3 regions of the Pseudomonas sp. AC242 genome follow, and region 1 is predicted to be linked to each of the others. Evidence: predicted binding sites of a transcription regulator. Region 1 holds the regulator's gene; each other region holds the start of a gene.
What was found. The regulator sigma-54, encoded in region 1, starts transcription at its own class of promoters, with help from an activator protein. The targets are predictions, from matches to a motif close to ANTGGCATNNANNTTGCTNT.
Positions count from the first base shown of each region.

Region 1 (4,888 bases):
CGGCGTTTCCGCCGGCGGCGGCATGCCGGATGCGGACAGTCTGGCCATGGGCATCGCTTTGCAGGATGTACCGGAAGGTCTGGTGATTGCCTTGGTGCTGGCCGGGGCGGGGATGTCGCGGATCAAGGCGTTTCTGATCGGCGCGGCGTCTGGTCTGGTTGAACCGGTGTTTGCACTGTTGTGTGCCTGGCTGGTCAGTCTGGCGCAGGTGTTGTTGCCGTTAGGTCTGGCGCTCGCGGCAGGGGCGATGTTGCTGGTAGTGACCCACGAAGTGATTCCCGAGTCGCGACGCAATGGTCATGACAAGCTGGCCAGTCTTGGTTTGCTGATCGGGTTTTGTCTGATGATGGTGATGGATACGGCGTTGGGTTGAAGCAGAGCAAAAGATCGCAGGCTGCGGCAGTTCCTGCAGGGAACGCATTCCAGTGTAGGAGCTGCCGCAGGCTGCGACTTTATGATTTTGGCTGTCAGCCGCCTTCGTCGAAGTAGTTGTTGATCAACGCCACCAGCGCATCCAGGGCTTCCTGTTCCTGATGCCCTTCAGTACTCAGATAGATTTTGGTGCCCTTGCCAGCCGCCAGCATCATCATCGCCATGATGCTTTTGCCATCAATCGTGGTCTCTGGTGTACGACCCACTCTGATCGTGCAATCCGGATACTGCCCGGCCACTCCAACAAACTTGGCCGATGCGCGGGCATGCAGGCCCAGCTTGTTGATGATTTCGATTTCCAGAGCAGGCATCGCGGTGTGAATCCTTTAAGTGAGGTCGCGGTGGCGAACCTGGACGTTCTTCAGGGTTTTCTGCAGGGCCTGACCCAGGCGTTCGGTCAGGTAGACGGAGCGGTGATGCCCGCCGGTGCAGCCAATGGCAATGGTGACGTAGGCACGGTTGCTCGCGGCGAAGCGCGGCAGCCACTTGTGCAGGTAAGTGAAAATGTCCTGGAACATTTCTTCGACCTCTGGCTGCGCCGCGAGGTACTCAGCCACCGGCGCATCGAGACCTGATTGCGCGCGCAGTTCCGGCTTCCAGTACGGATTGGGCAGGCAGCGCACATCGAATACCAGATCCGCGTCGACCGGCATGCCGCGCTTGAAGCCGAAGGACTCGACCAGAAATGCGGTCCCCGGCTCCGGCTGGTTCAGCAGGCGCAGCTTGATGCTGTCGCGCAGCTGATACAGGTTCAGATTGGTGGTGTTGATCTTCAGGTCCGCGAGGTCGGCAATCGGGCCGAGCAGGGCGGTTTCATCCTGGATCGCCTCGGCCAGCGAGCGGTTGGCGTTGCTCAGTGGATGGCGACGGCGAGTCTCGGAGAAACGCTTGAGCAGGGTTTCTTCGTCGGCGTCCAGATACAGAACGTCGCACTGGATGTGCTTTCCCCGGACATCTTCAAGCAGCTCCGGAAAGCGCGTCAGGTGGCTCGGCAGGTTGCGCGCATCGATGGACACGGCCACCAGCGGTTGCGCCAGCTCAGTGTGAATCAGCGCGCGTTCGGCCAGTTCCGGCAGCAAGCCTGCAGGAAGGTTGTCGATGCAGTAATAGCCGTTGTCCTCAAGGACATCCAGAGCCGTACTTTTACCCGAGCCGGAACGGCCGCTGACGATGATCAAGCGCATGATTAATGCCCGTTCTGCTCGTCCAGGACAACCTGATACAAGGCTTCGTTGCTCGCGGCGCTGCGCAGCTTATCGCGCACGTCCTTGCGGTCGAGCATGCTGGCGATCTGACGCAGCAACTCCAGGTGCGCATCGGTGGCGGCTTCCGGGACCAGCAGTACGAACAGCAGGTCAACCGGAGCGCCATCAATGGCGTCGAAATCGATTGGCGTATCAAGGTGCATCAAGGCGCTGATAGGCGACTGGCAACCCTTGAGACGGCAGTGAGGAATGGCGATGCCGTTACCAAAACCGGTGGAGCCGAGTTTTTCACGGGCAATCAACGCCTCGAAGACATCTTGCATCTCCAGATCCGGCACTTCGCGGGCGATCAGGTTGGCAATTTGTTCGAGGGCTTTCTTTTTACTGCCGCCCGGCACGTTCACGAGGGAACGGCCGGGGGTCAGGATGGTTTCAAGTCGGATCATGGATTAGGGATGTTAACGACCGGTAGCGCCCTGAAGGAGGCTCTGGGTCTTTTCCTTATGCTTTTTGAGTTGGCGATCCAGCTTGTCGGTCAGTGAGTCGATCGCAGCATACATATCAGTATCTTCTGCGTTAGCGACCACTTCGCTGCCGGGTATATGCAAGGTGGCTTCAATTTTCTGCTTCAGCTTTTCGACGCACATCGTGACTTGCACGTTGGTGATCTTGTCGAAATGTCGCTCCAGTCGTTGGAGTTTTTCCTCGATGTAGGAACGCAGAGGTTGGGTCACTTCCAGTTGGTGTCCACTGATGTTGACTTGCATACAGCTTCTCCTTCGTTGCCAGTGCATAAAGCGGCAGGCCGAAAAGCCTGCCACTGGAACGCTGTAACGTGGCTTACATCAACCGCTTGCGTTCGCTCGAAGGCGCGATCCCGAGGGATTCGCGGTACTTGGCGACGGTGCGGCGAGCCACCTGAATGCCTTGTGCCTCCAGTAAACCAGCGATCTTGCTGTCACTCAACGGCTTTTTCTGATTTTCCGCTGCAACCAGTTTTTTGATGATCGCGCGGATCGCTGTGGACGAGCATTCGCCGCCTTCGGAGGTGCTGACGTGGCTGGAGAAAAAGTATTTCAACTCATAAATACCGCGCGGGGTATGCATGAATTTCTGTGTGGTCACCCGTGAAATCGTTGATTCGTGCATGCCGACCGCTTCGGCGATGTCATGCAGGACCAGCGGCTTCATGGCTTCGTCGCCGTACTCCAGAAAACCGCGCTGATGCTCGACGATCTGGGTGGCAACTTTCATCAGGGTTTCGTTGCGGCTCTGCAGGCTCTTGATGAACCAGCGGGCTTCCTGCAACTGATTGCGCATGAAGGTGTTGTCGGCGCTGGTGTCGGCGCGACGCACGAAACCGGCGTACTGGGCATTGACGCGCAGGCGTGGCACCGACTCCTGATTGAGCTCGACCAGCCAGCGCTCGTTGTCCTTGCGCACGATAACGTCAGGGACAACATATTCGGCTTCAGTCGACTCGATTTGCGAGCCTGGGCGCGGATTCAGGCTCTGCACCAGTTCGATGACCTGACGCAGTTCGTCTTCCTTGAGCTTCATGCGACGCATCAACTGGCTGTAGTCGCGGCCGCCGAGCAGGTCGATGTAATCGCTGACCAGACGCTTGGCTTCAGCCAGCCAAGGCGTCTTGGCTGGCAGCTGGCGCAATTGCAGCAGCAGGCATTCGCCGAGGTTGCGGGCGCCGATGCCGGCTGGTTCAAATTGTTGAATGCGGTGCAGGACGGCTTCGATTTCGTCCAGTTCGATGTCCAGTTCCGGATCGAACGCCTCGAGGATCTCTTCGAGGGTTTCATCCAGGTAGCCCTGATTGTTGATGCAATCGATCAGGGTGACGGCGATCAGGCGATCGGTGTCGGACATCGGTGCAAGGTTCAGTTGCCACAGCAGATGGCTTTGCAGGCTCTCGCCGACGGAGGTGCGTGTGGTGAAGTCCCACTCGTCATCGTCGCTGCTCGGCAGGCTGCTGGCACTGGTCTGGTAGACGTCTTCCCAGGCGGTGTCGACCGGAAGCTCGTTGGGGATGCGCTCGTTCCATTCGCCCTCCTCGAGGTTGTCCACCGTCGGGGCAGTTTCCTGATAGGACGGTTCCTGGATTTCGGTGGCGGGCTTCTGTTCGGCGTTGTCGGCCATGGGGTCGGAATTGTCGAAGTCGTCGCCTTCTTCCTGGCGTTCGAGCATCGGATTGGATTCCAGAGCCTCCTGGATTTCCTGTTGCAGATCCAGGGTCGACAATTGGAGCAGACGGATGGCCTGTTGCAGCTGCGGTGTCATCGTCAGCTGCTGGCCCATTCTCAAGACTAGCGATGGTTTCATGGCAGGGGCTTAACACCTTATTCGCCGGCGCTATGCGCCATCCACTACAGGGCGCCGAAGCGCCAAACTTAAGCAAATTATATGCCTGAAACTGAAGTGTTTGCCTAGAGCGCTGTAACAATTAAAGCGTATTAAATCCTGCTTGAATCGATACAGCGCCCGGGCGGCGCACCGGGCACTGTTGCGCTTACAGGCGGAACTCGTGGCCCAGATACACTTCCTTGACCAGATCGTTGGCCAGGATGGTTTCTGCATCGCCCTCGGCAATCAACTGACCGTCGTTGACGATGTAAGCGGTTTCGCAGATGTCCAGCGTCTCACGGACGTTGTGGTCGGTGATCAGTACACCAATGCCCTTGGCCTTGAGGTGGTGGATGATCTGCTTGATGTCGCCGACCGAAATCGGGTCGACACCGGCGAACGGTTCGTCGAGCAGGATGAATTTCGGTGCCGTTGCCAGCGCGCGAGCGATTTCCACACGGCGGCGTTCACCACCGGACAGGCTCATGCCGAGGTTGTCGCGGATGTGACTGATGTGGAATTCCTGCAGCAGGTTTTCCAGCTCTTTGCGACGGCCGGCCTTGTCGAGCTCCTGGCGGGTCTCGAGGATGGCCATGATGTTGTCGGCCACCGACAGTTTGCGGAAGATCGACGCTTCTTGCGGCAGATAGCCGATACCGGCCTTGGCACGACCGTGCATCGGCTGGTGGCTGACGTCCAGATCATCGATCAGCACGCGACCCTGATCGGCCTGTACCAGGCCGACGATCATGTAGAAGCAGGTCGTCTTGCCGGCGCCGTTCGGGCCGAGCAGGCCGACGATCTGGCCGCTGTCGATCGACAGGCTGACATCACGCACGACCTGGCGGCTTTTATAGGCCTTGGCCAGGTGCTGAGCTTTCAGAGTTGCCATTACT
Region 1 covers NZ_OZ409873.1:225,284-230,171, forward strand. The annotation lists gene ACZZ0A_RS00910 (ZIP family metal transporter) at 1-373, shown strand, start outside; gene ACZZ0A_RS00915 (HPr family phosphocarrier protein) at 468-743, opposite strand; gene rapZ (RNase adapter RapZ) at 759-1,616, opposite strand; gene ptsN (PTS IIA-like nitrogen regulatory protein PtsN) at 1,619-2,083, opposite strand; gene hpf (ribosome hibernation-promoting factor, HPF/YfiA family) at 2,096-2,404, opposite strand; gene ACZZ0A_RS00935 (RNA polymerase factor sigma-54) at 2,478-3,971, opposite strand; gene lptB (LPS export ABC transporter ATP-binding protein) at 4,159-4,884, opposite strand; gene lptA (lipopolysaccharide transport periplasmic protein LptA) at 4,884-4,888, opposite strand, start outside.

Region 2 (4,888 bases), 4.5 Mb from region 1:
CGACGGCAAGATCTCCATCGAATTGCCGGTGACCGGCGACTTGAACAACCCGCAATTCAGCGTGATGCCGATTGTCTGGCAGACCTTGCGCAACCTGATCGTCAAAGCCGCGGCCGCGCCGTTCAAAATGATCGGCGGGTTGATCAGTGGCGGCGGTTCGCAAGATCTTGGCACTGTGTCGTTTGCGCCCGGCTCCAGCGAGTTGAGCAAGGATGCCGAAGCGGCGCTGATCAAGCTGTCCCAAGCACTGAAGGAACGTCCGGCACTGCGCCTGGAAATCGAGGGTACTGCCGCGCAAAGCAGCGATGGCCCATTGCTCGCCGAGCAGCGTCTGGAACGTGAATACCAGTACAACTACTACAAGATGCTCCAGCGTCGCGGCGATAAAGTCCCGGCGCAGGCGTCGTTGCTGCAAGTGCCGGACAGCGAGAAAGGTCCGCTGCTCGAAGGCATTTACCGCACCCGCCTGAAAACCCAGCCACCGGCGGAATGGAAGGATCTGGGCAAGGAAGAACGTACGGCGAAAATGCGCGAAGGCGTGATCAAGTTCTGGAGTGGCAGCGACGTGCTGTTGCGTCAGTTGGGTCAGGACCGCGCCAGCAGCATCAAGGATTATCTGGTCGATAAAGGCCAACTGGCAGACGACCGCGTGTACTTCATCGACGCCAACCTTGGCGAGGCCGAAAGCGATGGCCGCGTGGTCACGCAAATGCATCTGGATGCCGAGTGATGAAACTTCAGTGGCTGGCCTTGCTCGCAATGACGCTCGCGGCCAGTCACGCCTCGGCGTCCGATACGCTGCGCTGCGGCAGTCAATTGATCAGCCTTGGCGACCGGTCCAGCGAAGTCCTGCAGAAATGCGGTGAGCCGGTCAGCCGTGATGTGTTGGGCTACAAGCGCAGCGCCAATCGCCGCGAGGAGTTTCAGGTCGAGGAATGGACTTACGGCCCGAGCAACGGCATGTACCAATACCTGCGCTTTGAAGGCAATCGCCTGCGGCAGATCAACAGCAAACGCGGCAACTGAAAAAGCAAAAGATCGCGGCCTTCGGCAGCTCCTACAATCTGGAATGCATTTCCCTGTAGGAGCTGCCGAAGGCTGCGATCTTTTGCTTCTAAAAATAGAACAGGCCCCGACACAAGTGCCGGGGCCCGTAATGGTCACCTCCGTGTGACCGTTCGCATGAACTCTAAAGTTGCGGCAGACGTATTGCTCGGCCCGTCTGTCGCGCCTTCTCCCGGTCCAGGCGAGAAGTCATGCCTTACTCGGCTTTCAGGCCGTCAGCAGAGACCGCTTTAACGCCTTTGATTTTCTTGGCGATCGCTACAGCAACGTCTTTCTGCGATTCAGTTACAGCAGTAGTCGACGACAGCGATACAACGCCTTTGTTGGTTTCTACTTTGATGTCAGTACCTGGAATGCCTTTTTCGGTGACCAGGTCAGCTTTGACTTTGGTGGTGATCCAGGTGTCAGAAGTAGCTTCTTTAGCCTGGGTGACTTCACCGGCAGCCAGAGTCATTGGAGCCTGGGTAGCCTGAGTGGATTGTGCGAATGCACCGGAAGCCATGGTCAGGGTCAGCGCGGTAGCAGCAGCGGCAGTGATAGCGAACTTCTTCATACGAGTAACTCCTGTTTTTCTGGAAAGTCTGCTGGTTGTCTTGTCAGCAGGGTTACCAAGGTAGTTGCGAACGCTGTGCCAACTTTTCCATCAACACAAAATCCTTATAAATCAATATCTTATGTTTAACGCAGATTTTCGAAATCATGCAATTTGCATGACATGCGCAATATTCACATGCAAGTTGCGGTTTTTTGGAAAGTTCCTAAGACGCTGAAATTATTGAAGCTTTTGTGAAGTGTCGCGCAATGAAAAATGCCCCGCAAAGCGGGGCATCCTGTTCAGCACACATTCAACTTATGTACCACTGGCGGTGCAGCCTTTTGGCGAATAGTCCGGCGCCACAGTGGTGCCGCAAGTCCAGACGCCAGCACCGGTGCCCGATGAACGGGTCAAGGTAATGGTTTTGTCCAGAACAGGGCCAGGAGCGTTCTTGATTGTGCAGACAATGGTGCCGGCCCCGGTCGAAGCGGTGCCCGATGCGGTCACGGCGCAATTTGACGTTGTGACCGTGGCACTACCGGCCACCAGCGTCAGCGTCGGATCGGTACCTTGGTTGATGGTGTCTTCGAACGGCACTTTCATCGCACTGATCTCCGCCAGCCCCGCCGTCACCTTCGACCGCGCCTGATACTTGGAATACTGCGGCAGGGCGATGGTCGCCAGAATCCCGATGATCGCCACCACGATCAACAGCTCGATCAGCGTAAACCCTTGTTGTTTTTTCATAGACACGCTCCATGCATGAGTCGAAATCTCATGATCTGAAAGTGACGCAGCATAGGCCATGCCAATGCCTTCAAGACCCGCCCATTGGGGCGCGAAGCGCTTGCAACGCCAATTCCTACAACCTGCAACCGCACTATCTGACACTTTTTGTCACCTGCACCCGCCGTGTTTGGCGCTGTCACTTGACTAGGCTATAAGTCATGAACTGCAAGTGTGCGGAATTCCCATGAATGACATCGCTCTGAGCGGTCTGGCCAAGCAATTGGTCCAGGCCGAACTGCTCACGGAAAAAAGCGCCCAGCAAGCCTGGCAACAGGCCCAGCGCAATCGCCTGTCGCTGGTCAGCTATCTGGTGCAGAACAAACTGGTCAAGAGCTGGCAAGTGGCCGAGATTGCCAGCGAGCATTTCGGCATGGCGTTCCTTGATCTCAATTGCCTCGACAAGGAAACCCAACCCAAGGGCCTGGTCAGCGAAAAACTTGTGCGTCAGCACCATGCCCTGCCCTTGTGGCGACGTGGCAACAAGCTGTTCGTCGGCATCTCCGACCCGAGCAACCATCAAGCGATCAACGACATTCAGTTCAGCACCGGGCTGAGCACCGAAGCCATTCTGGTCGAGGACGACAAGCTCACCGATGCCATCGAGAAGTTCTTCGACACCCACAGCAGTGGCCTGGAAGACATGGCCGATGTCGATCTTGACGGCCTCGATGTCGAATCCGTCGACGACAGCAAGCAGGACGCCATCGGTGGCCTCGATGCCGACGATGCGCCGGTGGTGCGTTTCGTGCACAAGATGCTGCTCGACGCGATCAAGAGTGGCTCTTCCGACCTGCACTTCGAGCCTTACGAGAAAAACTACCGGGTGCGGGTGCGCACCGACGGCATCCTGCGTGAGGTGGCCAAACCACCGATTCAACTGGCCGGGCGCATCGCCGCACGCCTGAAAGTCATGGCCAGCCTCGATATCTCGGAACGGCGCAAACCGCAGGACGGGCGGATCAAGATGCGCCTGTCGAAAAGCAAGTCGATCGATTTCCGGGTCAACACGCTGCCCACGTTGTGGGGCGAAAAAGTGGTGATCCGGATTCTCGACCCGTCCAGCGCGCAGATCGGTATCGACGCCCTCGGCTATGAGCCCGAGCAAAAGGATCTGTACATGGCCGCACTCAAGCAGCCACAGGGCATGATTCTGGTCACCGGCCCCACCGGGTCGGGTAAAACCGTGTCGCTCTACACCGGCCTGAATATCCTCAATACCGTCGACATCAACATCTCCACCGCCGAAGACCCGGTGGAGATAAACATGGAAGGCATCAACCAGGTCAACGTCAATCCTAAACAAGGACTCGACTTTGCTCAGGCGTTGCGCTCGTTTCTGCGCCAGGACCCGGACGTGATCATGGTCGGTGAGATCCGCGACCTGGAAACCGCCGAGATCGCCATCAAAGCTGCGCAGACCGGTCACCTGGTGCTCTCGACCCTGCACACCAACAGCGCCGCGGAAACCCTGACGCGCCTGCACAACATGGGCATTCCCGGCTTCAACATTGCCACCTCGGTCAGCCTGATCATTGCCCAGCGCCTGGCACGCAAGCTCTGCAGCCACTGCAAGAAAGCCATCGAGATCCCACGCGAAACCTTGATCAAGGAAGGCTTCCCCGAGGAACGCATCGGCCATTTCACGATCTACGAGCCGGTCGGTTGCGATCACTGCAACGGCGGTTACAAGGGACGCGTGGGGATTTATGAAGTGGTGAAAAACACACCGGAGTTGCAACGCTTGATCATGGCCGAAGGCAACTCGCTGGAAATCGACATTCAAATGCGCCGCGACGGCTTCGACGACCTGCGCACCTCCGGGCTGCACAAGGCCATGCAAGGCATCACCAGCCTTGAAGAAATCAACCGGGTCACCAAGGACTGAACATGGCGGTCAAGGCAGCGAAAATCAGTATCTATGCCTGGGAAGGCACGGACAGGAAAGGCAGCAAAGTCACCGGTGAGTTGAGCGGACAGAACCCGGCACTGATCAAGGCACAACTGCGTAAACAGGGGATCAATCCCGGCAAGGTGCGCAAGAAGTCCGCCTCGTTGTTGAGTTTTGGCAAACGCATCAAGGCCCAGGACATCGCTCTGTTCACCCGGCAGATGGCGACCATGATGAAGGCCGGAGTGCCGCTGCTGCAGTCGTTCGACATCATTGGCGAAGGCTTTGAAAACCCGGCCATGCGCAAGCTGGTGGACGAGATAAAACAGGAGGTCGCGGCAGGTAACAGCTTCGCCACAGCCCTGCGCAAGAAGCCGCAGTATTTCGACGAGTTGTATTGCAATCTGGTCGATGCGGGCGAGCAGTCCGGCGCCCTCGACACGTTGCTGGAACGCGTCGCGACCTATAAGGAAAAAAGCGAACGGCTCAAGGCCAAGATCAAAAAAGCCATGACCTACCCCACCGCCGTGGTGCTGGTGGCGGCAGTCGTGACCGGGATCCTGCTGGTCAAAGTGGTGCCGCAATTCCAGTCGGTGTTCTCGGGGTTCGGC
Region 2 covers NZ_OZ409873.1:4,715,331-4,720,218, forward strand. The annotation lists gene ACZZ0A_RS21070 (DUF748 domain-containing protein) at 1-730, shown strand, start outside; gene ACZZ0A_RS21075 (DUF2845 domain-containing protein) at 730-1,026, shown strand; gene ACZZ0A_RS21080 (BON domain-containing protein) at 1,262-1,618, opposite strand; gene ACZZ0A_RS21085 (pilin) at 1,916-2,347, opposite strand; gene pilB (type IV-A pilus assembly ATPase PilB) at 2,574-4,274, shown strand; gene ACZZ0A_RS21095 (type II secretion system F family protein) at 4,277-4,888, shown strand, end outside.
Region 2: the regulator sigma-54 is predicted to act here: its motif matches at 2,394-2,413, upstream of ACZZ0A_RS21085 (pilin).

Region 3 (4,888 bases), 5.9 Mb from region 1:
CATCGGTGTATTTGTAGATCTGCGCGGCGGCGGGCAGGGCGATCATCAGCAATAGAATGTAGAGAAAGGTGCGACCCATGAAATCGACCGGGATTGAAAGCGATGGGGTGCAGCATAGGACAGGTGTGGCGGTTGGCCCAACCCTGCACACATCCAGAGATCATTCATACACCACAATTGATCGTTCCCACGCTCTGCGTGGGTACGCCTCAAGGGACGCTCCGCGTCCAGTGACGCGGAGCGTCACGGGCTGCATTCCCACGCGGAGCGTGGGAACGATCAGCATCACGTCATAAATGGCAGGCAATAAAAAAGGCCTCCCGAAGGAGGCCTCTTTTTGTCACGCCGAAAAACGCGGCGCTACCGGATCAGCAGCTGTAGTACAGCTCATATTCCAGTGGGTGTACGAAGGTGCGAACCTTGATTTCTTCTTCCGATTTCAGCGCGATGTAAGCGTCGATGAAGTCGTCGGAGAATACGCCGCCCTTGGTCAGGAACGCGCGGCCCTTGTCCAGCTCTTCCAGGGCTTCTTTCAAGCTGCCGCAAACTTGCGGGATCTCTTTCGCCTCTTCAGGCGGCAGGTCGTACAGGTTTTTGTCAGCAGCGTCGCCTGGGTGGATCTTGTTCTGGATACCGTCCAGACCGGCCATCAGCAGTGCTGCGAAGGCCAGGTAAGGGTTGGCAGCCGGATCCGGGAAGCGGGCTTCGATACGGCGGGCTTTCGGGCTCGACACGTAAGGAATACGGATCGAAGCGGAACGGTTGCGAGCCGAGTAGGCCAGCATCACTGGAGCTTCGAAGCCTGGAACCAGACGCTTGTACGAGTTGGTCGCCGGGTTGGTGAAGCCGTTCAGGGCCTTACCGTGCTTGATGATGCCGCCGATGAAGTACAGAGCGGTATCGGACAGGCCGGCATAACCTTCACCGGCGAAGGTATTCTTGCCGTCTTTCCAGATCGACATGTGCACGTGCATGCCCGAACCGTTGTCGCCGTACAGTGGCTTCGGCATGAAGGTCGCGGTGCGACCGTAAGCGTCAGCAACGTTGTGCACAACGTACTTCAGGGTTTGGGTTTCGTCGGCTTTCTTCACCAGGGTGTTGAACTTGACGCCGATTTCGTTCTGGCCGGCAGTCGCCACTTCGTGGTGGTGAACTTCGACGGTCAGGCCCATTTCTTCCAGTGCGTTGCACATGGAGGTACGGATTTCGTGGTCGTGGTCGAACGGCGGAACCGGGAAGTAGCCACCTTTGACGCCTGGACGGTGACCCTTGTTGCCGCCTTCGATGTCCTGGTCGGACATCCACGAACCTTGCTCGGAGTAGATCTTGAACATCGAGCCGGAGATGTCCGACTTGAATTTCACCGAGTCAAAGATGAAGAACTCAGGCTCAGGACCGGCGAACACGGTGTCACCGATACCGGTGGCTTTCAGGTGTTCTTCGGCACGCTTGGCGATCGCACGTGGGTCGCGGTCGTAGCCTTGCATGCTCGAAGGTTCGATGATGTCGCACACCAGGATCAGGGTGGCGTCTTCGGTGAACGGGTCGAGTACGGCAGTTTCGTCAACCGGCATCAGGATCATGTCGGAGGCTTCGATGCCTTTCCAGCCAGCGATGGAGGAACCGTCGAACATTTTGCCGACTTCGAAGAAGTCTTCATCCAGCGCATCGCGAGCCGGCATGGTCACGTGGTGCTGAGTGCCTTTGGTGTCCGTGAAGCGCAGATCAATCCACTTGACGTCATGATCTTTGATGAGTTGAACCGTCTTCGACATATGTCCTCCGGGTGGCTTCGGGCTTAGTAGTGGATGCCCTTAGAATTTGGGTGATGCCGGCGCGAATACTCTGCCAAGGCAACCTGCCTCACAAGGGAGCAAATTGCATGCCAGTGCCCCAGCATGGGTTTTTTGCCCCAAATTCACGCTTATAAAGGTGCAAAGCACCTCAATGCGGAAAATCTCGCCCTTTAATGTAGCGTCATAAATCGAAAATGACCCGTTTTGGTGCGTGCAAAACCTTCTGCACATTAACTGGTTAAACCTTGAGCAATTTCCGCTATAATCCGCGCCCCCCTTTTTCGGCTGGCCGTTCGCGCGCTGTTTTCATGAAACTAATCGTAAAAGTCTTCCCCGAGATCACCATCAAAAGCCGACCTGTCCGGACGAAGTTCATCCGCCAGTTGGCCAAGAACATCCGCACCGTGCTCCGCGACCTGGACCCGGCCGTGGTGGTGAACGGTGTGTGGGACAATCTCGAACTGGAAACCCGCGTTACCGATCCCAAAGCCTTGAAAGAGATGGGCGAGCGCCTGACCTGCATGCCGGGCATCGCGCACTTTCTGCAGATCGACGAGTACCCGCTGGGCGACTTCGACGACATCACCGAGAAGTGCAAACAGCACTACGGCGATGCACTGGCCGGGAAGATTTTCTCGGTGCGTTGCAAGCGTGCCGGCAAGCACGCATTCAGCTCGATGGATGTCGAAAAATACGTCGGCAGCAAGCTGCGCCGTGAGTGCGGTGCCGCCGGGATCGACCTGAAAGCGCCGGAAATCGAAGTCCGCATCGAAGTTCGCGACAAACGGTTGTTTGTGATCCACAGCCAGCACAACGGCATCGGGGGTTACCCGCTCGGTGCCCTTGAGCAGACGCTGGTATTGATGTCCGGCGGCTTTGACTCGACCGTTGCGGCCTACCAGATCATTCGTCGCGGCCTGATGACGCACTTCTGCTTCTTCAATCTGGGCGGGCGTGCCCATGAATTGGGCGTGATGGAAGTCGCGCATTTCATCTGGAAGAAGTACGGCAGCTCGCAACGCGTGCTATTTGTCAGTGTTCCGTTCGAAGAAGTGCTGGGCGAAATTCTCGGCAAAGTCGATAACAGTCATATGGGCGTCGTATTGAAGCGTATGATGTTGCGCGCGGCCTCCAATATCGCCGACCGCCTGCAGATCGAGGCGCTGGTCACCGGCGAGGCGATCTCCCAGGTGTCGAGCCAGACGCTGCCGAACCTGTCGGTGATCGACTGCGTGACCGACAAACTGGTCCTGCGTCCGCTGATCGTGGCGCACAAGCAGGACATCATCGACACGGCCAACGAGATCGGCACTGCCGATTTCGCCCGGCACATGCCGGAATACTGCGGGGTCATTTCGGTCAATCCGAAAACCGCCGCCAAACGCGGTCGTGTTGAACACGAAGAGAAAGAATTCGACATGGCAGTCCTCGAGCGTGCGCTCGAAAACGCCAAACTGGTGCCGATCGATCGGGTGATCGACGAATTGGGCCAGGACGTACAGATTGAAGAAGTCAGCGAAGCACTGGCCGGCCAGATCGTGATCGACATCCGTCACCCGGATGCCGCCGAGGATGAGCCGCTGGAACTCGCTGGCGTAGAAGTACAGACGATGCCGTTCTACGCAGTGAACGCTCGTTTCAAGGAGCTGGATCCGACTCGCCAGTACCTGCTGTATTGCGACAAAGGCGTGATGAGTCGCCTGCATGCTCACCATTTGCTCAGTGAGGGGCATGCCAATGTGCGCGTTTATCGACCGAGCTAAGTGCCCGGGGCTGTTTGCCTGTGGCCTGCGTCACCGGCCCCCCGACACCGCCGTCAAGCTGTAACGGCCATGCCGGACACTACTGCTAATCGCTGCCAAGACTTGTCAGCAAACCGAATCCTCTGATCGAGATACACAAGTGATCGAAAATCTACGCAACATCGCCATCATCGCCCACGTTGACCATGGTAAAACCACCCTGGTAGACAAACTCCTGCGTCAATCCGGCACACTGGAGCGCAACGAGCTCAACGACGAGCGCGTGATGGACTCCAACGACCAGGAAAAAGAGCGCGGTATTACCATTCTGGCGAAAAACACCGCCATCAACTGGAACGGCTACCACATCAACATCGTGGACACCCCGGGCCACGCCGACTTCGGCGGCGAAGTTGAACGCGTAATGTCGATGGTTGACTCCGTTCTGCTGCTGGTTGACGCTCAAGACGGCCCTATGCCGCAAACCCGTTTCGTGACCAAGAAGGCTTTCGAAGCCGGCCTGCGTCCAATCGTGGTAATCAACAAGGTTGACCGTCCAGGCGCGCGTCCGGACTGGGTTCTGGATCAGATCTTCGACCTGTTCGACAACCTCGGTGCTACCGAAGAACAACTGGACTTCCAGGTTGTTTACGCTTCGGCCCTGAACGGTATTGCCGGTCTGGATCACACCGCCATGGCGGAAGACATGACCCCGCTGTACCAAGCGGTAGTCGACCACGTTCCGCCTCCGGCCGTTGACCGTGACGGTCCGTTCCAGATGCAGATCTCCGCTCTGGACTACAACAGCTTCCTGGGTGTTATCGGTGTTGGCCGTATCGCTCGTGGTCGCGTCAAGCCGAACACCCCGGTTGTCGCTATCAGCGCCGACGGCAAGCGCCGCAACGGTCGTATCCTGAAGCTGATGGGTCACCACGGTCTGCACCGCATTGACGTTGAAGAAGCAGCAGCCGGCGACATCGTCTGCATCAGCGGCTTCGACGAGCTGTTCATCTCCGACACTCTGTGCGATATCAACACCGTCGAGGCGATGAAGCCGCTGACCGTTGACGAGCCAACCGTTTCCATGACCTTCCAGGTAAACGACTCGCCATTCTGCGGTAAAGAAGGCAAGTTCGTGACCTCCCGTAACATCAAGGATCGTCTGGACAAAGAGCTGCTGTACAACGTTGCACTGCGCGTTGAAGAAGGCGACTCGGCTGACAAGTTCAAGGTTTCCGGCCGTGGTGAGCTGCACCTCTCGGTACTGATCGAAACCATGCGTCGCGAAGGCTTCGAGCTGGCCCTGGGCCGTCCTGAAGTGATCATCCGTGAAGTTGACGGCGTGAAGCA
Region 3 covers NZ_OZ409873.1:6,092,744-6,097,631, forward strand. The annotation lists gene ACZZ0A_RS27500 (DUF4124 domain-containing protein) at 1-79, opposite strand, end outside; gene glnA (type I glutamate--ammonia ligase) at 369-1,775, opposite strand; gene thiI (tRNA uracil 4-sulfurtransferase ThiI) at 2,105-3,559, shown strand; gene typA (translational GTPase TypA) at 3,699-4,888, shown strand, end outside.
Region 3: the regulator sigma-54 is predicted to act here: its motif matches at 1,871-1,890, upstream of glnA (type I glutamate--ammonia ligase).